Linked DNA regions of Pokkaliibacter sp. MBI-7. The protein of the gene in region 1 interacts with the protein of each later gene in a pairwise test. Links are inferred from orthologs where the notes say so. Each region holds a gene or a part of one and is shown on either strand. Other genes may lie near its edges.

Region 1 (5,300 bases):
CAGGCCCGCGGCGCTCGACCTGACGATCAGGTTGGGCGGTGGCGAGATCTTTGATAATGAACGCCAGACGACGGGGAGCGGCGTAGGTTTTCACTTCACCATGGGGTACGCCAGCCGCGGCCAGACCATTGATAACGCTGCCTGCAAAGGCATCACGCAGGGTGGTCAGCGCCTTGGGTGGCAGCTCTTCGGTACCGAGCTCGACCAGCAGGTCCAGTTGACTCATTTGTTTTCCTCCGCGAATTGGGCCAGTACTTCTTCACGCAATGCCGGTGTTGCCAGCGGGAAGCCCAGTTTGCGACGGGCGTGGAAATAGGCGTGGGCAACACCACGGGCCAGAGTTCGTACGCGCAGGATATAACGTTGACGCTCGGTCACCGAGATAGCGTGACGGGCATCCAGCAGATTGAAGGTATGGGAGGCTTTCAGCACCATTTCATAGGCGGGCAGCGGCAGCTCCACTTCCAGCAGCTTGTTGCACTCCTTCTCGTAATGGTCGAAGTTGGCGAACAGCGTGGGAACATCAGCGTACTCAAAGTTGTAGGTAGACTGCTCCACTTCGTTCTGGTGATAGACATCCCCGTAGGTCACGATGTTGCCATCGGGCGCTTTACACCAGATCAGGTCATAGACGGAGTCGACGCCCTGCAGATACATGGCCAGACGTTCCAGGCCGTAGGTGATTTCACCGGTAACCGGATAGCATTCCAGACCGCCAGCCTGTTGGAAGTAGGTGAACTGGGTCACTTCCATACCGTTCAGCCACACTTCCCAGCCCAGACCCCAGGCACCCAGCGTGGGGGACTCCCAGTTGTCTTCGACGAAGCGTACATCATGGATGGAGGTATCCAGACCCAGTGCACGCAGAGAGCCAAGATACAGCTCCTGGAAGTTCTCGGGTGATGGCTTCAGCACCACCTGAAACTGGTAATAGTGCTGTAGACGGTTGGGGTTTTCGCCATAGCGGCCATCGGTAGGACGACGGCTGGGCTGAACGTAGGCCGAGCGCCATGATTCCGGGCCAAGGGCACGCAGGAAGGTGGCAGGATGGAAGGTACCGGCGCCGACTTCCATATCCAGCGGCTGCACAATGACGCAGCCTTGGTCGGCCCAGTATTGTTGCAGAGCCAGGATCAGGCCCTGAAACGTACTGATATCAGGAGTTGCTGGGTTGGTCACAGAATCACCATGAAAGAGTGGGTTTTGGCCAAAAAAAGTGGCCACAGTATACACTATGGGCAGCTTGCGCCCTAGCAGCGAAGTGCACGGGGGTCAAGGCTTGACAACCGTTTTTGCCAGCGCTGCAACACTCGTGTTATCCACAGCATAAAAAATACTGGACAATCATCCACAGGGTTGGATGGAGATACAGTATTTTTATAGAAAATTATTTATAAACAATAGTTTAAGTGGATTTTGTAAATTTCTGTCTGTGGATAAGCTTTGGATATCTTGGGAATTAACTGCGGAATAATACCTTTTTTATATTTCAGGACGCGCGAAGGTTGTGTGTAGAGATCACGTTTGCAGCTTGATCTTCCTGATGTCAGCCGTTTGGGTTCCGAGACATGTGTGCCTCAGGCACCTTATCTACCGTAAGGTAAGACCATGGCTCAATGCTGTCTTCCACAATCCGCTGCCCGAATTATTCGCTCCTGGCATTGTCCGGTGGGCTGAAAACGCATTGCTTTCACAACCCGCCTCGGAAGGCGGCAAAATGTGAAACTCTCCCCCTGCTCCCTCTGAGGCTTTTACTACCAAGGAGGAGTTATGTCAGACACTCACCACACCGCCATGCATTCGCACGCCGTGTTAGACCTTATTGCTCGGGCCGACCGTGCTATCAGTAACGAAGACTTTTCATCGTTACTGACGTTCTATGCCGAAGATGCCACTCTGGTACTAACGGGCTCCCTGACGGTCAGAGGCAGGCATGCTATTGCTGAAGCCTTCGTGGCCGTCGCCCGGCATTTTAATCACAGTCTGCAGGTCACACAGGGGCCGATGAAGGTGATTGAAGGTGCCGGTACGGCGCTGGTACTGGCTTAGACTCAACTGCGCTATTTGGATTCACAGGGCCAGGTTCAGAGTAAAACCCGCGAAGCAACCTACGTCTTCCGCTTCGATACCACCGACGGGTGGTTGTGTGTGGTGGATAACTCGTACGGCACGGCCTTGTTACACCCGCCTTCCCCACTGGCCATCATCAGGCCGCAATTGCATGGGCTGTGTGGCAAGATCGCGTCAGGCAAATCGACCCTGGCGATGCAGCTGGCACACCAGCAGCAGGCGATATTACTGGAAGAGGATCGCTGGCTGGCAACGTTGTATCCCGGGCAAATCAATACCCTGCCCGATTACGTGCGTTGTGCTGCGCTGCTTAAAGAGGCGCTACGGCCGCTGGTGCTGGCGTTGCTGGGAGCAGGTATCAATGTGGTGCTGGATATACCGGGGAATACAAGTCAACAGCGGGCATGGCTGTCCGCACTGGCGGAGCAGGCGGAGGCGGAATTTATCCTGCACGTGCTGGAGACCGGGGACGAGGTCTGCAAGGCTCGCTTACGTCAGCGCAACGCTGAAGCAAGTCATGCCTTCCAGACCAGTGAGGCGATGTTTGATCGAATCAGTGCTTATTTTGAGCCACCAGAGACTGACAATCTGACCTGCCAGGTGATTCGTCATCGCCCGGACTGAAGCGGGTGAGCTGCACTCAGGCGCGTTGTTAGCGGGCGATATCGCCCCACTGCCCCTGACTCAGGGTAAGCAGATCAGCGCCTGCCAGCTCAATTTCCAGACCCCGGCGGCCGGCGCTGACATAGATGGTGGCAAAACCCTGTGCACTGTTATCAAGGACCAGAGGCAGGCGTTTCTTTTGCCCCAGCGGGCTGATGCCGCCGACGATGTAGCCGGTCGCCCGCTCGGCTTCGGCGGGAGGCGCCATATCGGCTTTTTTGGCTTTGAGGACCGTGGCCAGGGCTTTCAGATCCAGCTTCTTGTTGACCGGTACCACGGCGACGGCCAGCTGTTTGCCATCCAGCTTGGCCAGCAATGTCTTGAACACCTGCTCCTGTGCCAGCCCCAGCTTGTCAGCGGCTTCCTCGCCAAAGGATTCGGCGCGCGGATCATGGTTGTAGCTGTGCACGGCAAACGCAATCCTGGCCTTTTCTGCCTGTTTGATGGCGGGGGTCATGGCACGTCCTCTGTGATTGACTCAAAAGAAGGTGAAGTCGACCTGGAACAGGCGCTCGACCTCGGCAATGTATTTCTTGTCGACCAGGAACAGAATGACGTGATCGTCGTTTTCAATGACCACGTCATCATGGGCGATCAATACTTCGTCACCCCGTACCAGGGCGCCGATGGTGGTGCCCGGTGGCAGGCGCAGCTCGCCGATAGTGCGGCCGACGACCTTGGAGGAATAACGATCGCCGTGAGCAATGGCTTCCATGGCTTCGGCAGCGCCACGGCGCAGGGAGTAGACGGCAGCCACGTCGTGGCGCCGTACATGGGTCAGCAGGGTGCCGATGGTGGTCTGCTGAGGTGATATGGCGATATCGATCACCCCGCCCTGCACCAGATCGACATAGGCCGGGTTGTTGATCAGGGTCATGACGGTACGGGCCCCCAGCCGCTTGGCCAGCATCGATGCCATGATATTAGCCTCGTCATCGTTGGTCAGTGCGCAGAACACGTCACAGTCTTCGATGTTTTCATCCAGCAGCAGCTGACGGTCAGACACGCTGCCGTGCAGGACGATGCTGTTGTTGAGGCGGTTGGCCAGATGACGGCAGCGGTCGAGGGTGCGCTCGATGATCTTGACCTGATAGTTGTGTTCCAGTCGTTCGGCCAGCCGGGCACCGATATTGCCGCCACCGGCGATGACAATCTTGCGGTAAGGACGATCAAGGCGGCGTAGCTCGCTCATTACCGCGCGGATATCTTCGCGCGCAGCAATCAGGAAGACTTCGTCATCGACTTCAATGACGGTATTACCCTGCGGCGTGATCGGCGCTCCCCGGCGGAAAATCGCCGCTACGCGGCAGTCGACCTTGGGCATGTGCTGACGTAACTGAGCGATTTCCTGCCCTACCAGCGGGCCGCCATAGAACGCCTTGACGGCCACCAGCATCAGTTTGCCTTCGGCGAAATCCAGTACCTGCAGTGAGCCGGGGTGCTGAATCAGGCGATAAATACTGCGGGTGACTTCCTGCTCCGGGCTGATCAGCACGTCGACCGCGATGGCTTTCTCACCATAGAGCGTCTCGCGCTCGGTCAGGTAATCACTCTCACGTACCCGGCAGATTTTCTTCGGGGTCTTGAACAGGGTCTTGGCGATTTGGCAGGCCACCATGTTGACCTCATCACTGTTGGTCACCGCAATCAGCATGTCGGCATCTTCACAGCCGGCTTCAGCCAGAACGCTGGGGAAGGAGGCCTTGCCTTCCACCGTGCGGATATCCAGATGGTCCTGCAGCTCACGCAGGCGTTTGACATCGGTATCCACCACCGTGATGTCGTTGGCTTCACTGGCAAGGTTTTCCGCCAGTGTGCCGCCAACCTGTCCTGCGCCGAGAATGATGATCTTCATAGAGTTCCTGTCAGCGAATGGTGCCTGTTGCAGGGGTTATCAGCAGGCTGCCCGTTTGTGCAGCAAGGCGTAAAAGAATCCGTCATGACCCTGTGAGGTCGGAAACAGCTGGCGACCGCAGGACTGTTCAATACCCCAGTCGACCTGCAGAGGCTGTACCTGGACATCGTCGTGGTCACGGCTGAAGCGTTCAATGATGCGATTGTTTTCCTGCGGTAATACCGAGCAGGTGGCGTACACCAGACGGCCTCCCGGCTTCAGCATCGACCACAGATTGGCCAGAATGCGCAGTTGCAGCTCGGCCAGCTGGCCAATATCTTCATTGGTGCGCAATGCCTTGATATCGGGATGACGGCGAATGACACCGGTGGCCGAGCAGGGAACATCGGCCAGAATGGCATCGAAGTATTGCTGATCCCACCAGTCCTGTTCTGCCGCATCGCCACACATCAGCTCGGCGCCCAGTTGCAGCCGTTCCAGCGTTTCCTGAGTACGCTGCAGGCGTTGTGGATCAACATCCATGGCGACCACTTCCACTTCATGACCTGCGGCGCTGGCCAGTTCCAGCAGATGAGCCGTTTTGCCACCGGGGGCGCAGCAGGCATCCAGCAGACGCTCGCCGGCCTGGGGGGCAAGCAAACCTGCTGCCAGCTGTGCCGCTTCGTCCTGCACGCTGACCAGGCCGTCGTTGAAGCCGGGCAGTTTGTTGACA
Region 2 (3,621 bases), 1.7 Mb from region 1 along the record:
GTCGCTGACCAGCAGGCGGGTCAGTGGCAGAATACCGATAAAGACATCTTTGCGGCTGACCACGAACAGGCTGTCTGTCATAGCAGGGATCTCACTGTGCCAGCGCAGGTATCGCAGCGCTGTGTCGATGGAGATATCCGCCCGAACAGTAATGGTGTCGGTATTCATCAACCCGCCGGCACTGTCCTCGGGGTAGGACAGTACCTGTTCCAGACGTTCGCGGTCCTGCTGATCCATCGAACGCAACACTTCGCTGATGATCGTGCTTGGCAGATGCTGCAGCATGTCTGCCAGGTCGTCGATATCCAGGTGCTCAACGGCGGCAATGAGCTCTTCCGCGTTCATTTCCCGCAGGAAACTCTCCTGCAGGTCGAAGCTCAGATATTGCAGGACTTCCCCTTCGTTGTCCTGATCGACCATATTCCATAACAAGGTACGGATTTTAGGTGGGGAAGACTCGATAAGATGGGCAACATCGGCGGGTTTCAGGCCGCCGTTCATCATTCGGCGTACCTGTTGTAGCTCACCGCTGCTGAGCGCGGCATTGAGGTATTCCAGCTGGCTGTGGTTCAGGGCCTGGGCCATAGCTCGTTCCTGGTGTGCGGATCTGCACCGCTGGGCACAGAGGCTGAGTTCCTAGATCACTGCTGAAATAGTATCTGAATATCCCGCTCATGCCAGTGCAATGGCAACGGGATTGAGGAGTGGAGGAGAGCAGCTGGTGGGTTAGGGAGGTTATTCTCCCTCTTCAAACCGATCATTGATCATAGCGGCAATGGCTTCCCAGGCTTGTGCCTCATCTTCGCCATCTAGCATGAACTGGAGTTCAGTACCGTTGCTGGCCGCCAGTAACATAACGGACATGATGCTTTTGGCATCAACCATCTTGCCGCCGATCTTGCCCATCTGGATCCGGCAGGTAAAACGGGTGGTCACACCGATCAGCTTAGCTGTTGCTCTGGCATGCAAGCCCAATTTGTTAATAAGCGTAATTTTCTCTTCGCGCATGCCGCATCCTGAAGTTAATCGAGCTCTCTGTGCCGAGTCTGGATGTGATGCCGAGTTGCAGTGAAGTAAGCGGCTAATTGCTCGACCATATAAACCGAGCGATGCTGGCCACCTGTACAACCTATGGCTACCGTCATATAGGCACGATTGTTGCGTTCATAATATGGTAGCCAAGTTTCTAACAAGTTACGCAGGTCATCAAGCATCTTGCCCACATCTGCCTCATTTTGCAGGTAGTCGATGACAGGTTGCTCACGCCCTGTGAAGCCACGCAGTGATGGAATCCAATGTGGGTTGGGCAGGCAGCGGACATCAAACACCAGGTCTGCATCCAGTGGCAGGCCATGCTTAAATCCGAACGACAGAAATAATACCGCCAGCTCCTGTGCACGGCCTGCAACGCGCACTTTGATCGTATCGCGCAAGTCGTACAGCGTCATATGAGTCGTGTCGATAGTCAGATCGGCACAGTTGGAAATAGGGCGAAGCAGTCTTCGCTCTTCCTGAATGGCTTCCTGGAGGCTGATGCGTCCATTGGTCAGCGGATGACGACGGCGGGTGGCGCTGAAGCGCTGAAGGAGGATGCTTTCATCAGCATCCAGATAAATCACTTCACAGTGGACACCCATGTTGCGGATGTCTTGCAATAGCACTGGAAGATCGCCCAGACCACCGGGAAGGTTGCGAGCGTCAATGCTGACAGCCATATTCTGACGCTCAGGGCTGGGAGACTTCTGAGCCTGCTCGACCAGTGCTTTCAGCAGGTCGACGGGCAGGTTATCAATGCAGTAGTAGCCAAGATCCTCCAGCGCGTTGAGTGCTGTACTTTTTCCTGATCCTGACCGACCACTGATGATAAAAAGTTTCATGATGTCTGAGCAGCTATATCCAGTGCTGTCTGATATAAGGCCTCTGCACTGCCAGCTCGGCGTAGGCGCTGCAGGTTGCTTTCATCCTGCAACAACCCGGCAACGCGTGCTAATGCCTGCAGATGAGAGTCATGAGCTTCTTCGGGAGCAAGCAGGACGAAAATCAGATCGACAGGCTGATTATCACGAGCATCGAAGTCGACAGGGTCTTTGAGATGTATCAATGCGCCAGTGACCTTGTCGCAGTCCTGTAAGCGGCAGTGAGGGATCGCAATCCCGCCACCCAGGCCTGTACTGCCTAGTCGCTCTCTACTCAGAAGGCCGTTGTAGATAGCGTCAACATCCAGATGGTCGAACTGGCTGGCCAGTAGTTCACTGGCCTGTTCCAGTACGCGCTTCTTGCTACTCCAGGCTGCACCTTCAATGGTGCATGCCTGGGTTAAAAGTTGGTTTAGTTGCATAGGTGAGGATTAACGTACCGTAACGCCGTGACTGCGTTCTTTTTGCTTTTCTTTATGCTTCAGTAGCTGGCGATCCAGTTTGTCTACCAGGCCGTCAATTGCAGCATACATATCACCATTTTCATGGGTGGCAAACAGCTCGCCACCTGCCAGATGAACATTGGCTTCGGCGATCTGGCGGGTTTTTTCCACGCTTAGAGTGACTTGAACGTTGGTGATGTTGTCAAAGTGACGTTCCAGCTTTTGTAGCTTGCTGTGAACGTAATCAGTGAGAGCAGGGGTGAGTTCCAGCTGATGGCCTGTGATATTTATTTGCATAGCACTCTCCTGAGTTGCCGGTGAATGTTTGCTGGTTGCATCTCAATATAGCCGTATGCTTGCAGGCTTCGTCAAATTTTTTTTGCGTCAAAAAATTTAGCTTTTAAACCAAACGTTTACGCTCATTCGATGGGGCAATACCCATAGCTTCGCGATATTTAGCCACAGTACGACGAGCCACATTGATACCCTGATCTTCCAGAAGGGTAGCCAGCTTGGCATCACTCAATGGCTTTTTCGGAGGCTCCTCGGCAATCAGCTTTTTGATTATGGCGCGAATTGCTGTCGAGGAGGCTTCCCCACCGTCGGATGTACCGACGTGGCTGGAGAAGAAGTACTTCAGTTCAAACACCCCACGTGGAGTGTGCATGAACTTCTGGGTTGTGACACGAGAAATAGTGGACTCGTGCATCTCCACTGCCTGAGCAATGTCTGCCAGGACCATCGGGCGCATTGCTTCTTCGCCCTCTTCAAAGAAGTCGAGTTGAAATTCAACAATCTTGGTGGCTACTTTGAGCAGGGTGTCGTTGCGACTTTGCAGGCTTTTGATAAACCAGCGTGCTTCTTGCAGCTGATTCTTCAGATAGGTGTTGTCGCTACTTGAGTCTGCGCGCTTGATCAGACTGGCGTAGCTATTGTTGATACGCAACCTGGGCATGGCATCCTGATTCAGTTCAATGAGCCATTGACCTTCTTTCTTGCTGACAACCACATCGGGGATCACATATTCCGAATCGCCAGAGGTAATGCTGGCGCCAGGGCGAGGATTAAGGGTCTGTATCAAATGAATGACGGCGGCCAGCTCTTCTTCGCTCAGACGGGTGCGACGCATCAGGGTTGCATAGTCTCGGGTGCCAAGCAGATTCAGGTGCTGCGCAATGATGTCCAGAGCCTGTTGTCGCCACTGTGTCTCGACAGGTAGCTGTCGCAACTGGATAGTCAGACATTCAGCTAGGTCGCGAGCA

Evidence for each region.
Region 2: the proteins of trkA (region 1) and ptsN interact in binary tests that used the Escherichia coli proteins (3 or more experiments, as listed by UniProt). The link is inferred for Pokkaliibacter sp. MBI-7 from one-to-one orthologs.

What each region holds. Positions count from the first base shown.
Region 1 is NZ_JARVTG010000001.1:2,519,231-2,524,530, forward strand. Bases 2,401-5,224 are described here. They hold trkA (Trk system potassium transporter TrkA), read right to left. Parts: upstream 4,589-5,224; coding sequence 3,212-4,588; downstream 2,401-3,211. Other genes in these bases: QCD60_RS11305 (AAA family ATPase), read left to right, coding at 2,401-2,694; ybaK (Cys-tRNA(Pro) deacylase), read right to left, coding at 2,723-3,190; rsmB (16S rRNA (cytosine(967)-C(5))-methyltransferase RsmB), read right to left, coding at 4,628-5,224. Outside these bases: glyS (glycine--tRNA ligase subunit beta), read right to left, coding at 1-226; glyQ (glycine--tRNA ligase subunit alpha), read right to left, coding at 223-1,179; QCD60_RS11300 (hypothetical protein), read left to right, coding at 1,771-2,049; more of QCD60_RS11305, read left to right, coding at 2,065-2,400; more of rsmB, read right to left, coding at 5,225-5,300. UniProt on the Escherichia coli protein: Part of the constitutive potassium transport systems TrkG and TrkH. May regulate the transport activity of TrkG and TrkH systems. Binds to NAD(+) and NADH.
Region 2 is NZ_JARVTG010000001.1:838,922-842,542, reverse strand. Bases 607-3,580 are described here. They hold ptsN (PTS IIA-like nitrogen regulatory protein PtsN), read right to left. Parts: upstream 2,339-3,580; coding sequence 1,874-2,338; downstream 607-1,873. Other genes in these bases: QCD60_RS03740 (RNA polymerase factor sigma-54), read right to left, coding at 2,760-3,580; raiA (ribosome-associated translation inhibitor RaiA), read right to left, coding at 2,348-2,656; rapZ (RNase adapter RapZ), read right to left, coding at 1,023-1,877; QCD60_RS03760 (HPr family phosphocarrier protein), read right to left, coding at 736-1,008. In the rest of the region: mgtE (magnesium transporter), read right to left, coding at 1-585; more of QCD60_RS03740, read right to left, coding at 3,581-3,621. UniProt on the Escherichia coli protein: Seems to have a role in regulating nitrogen assimilation.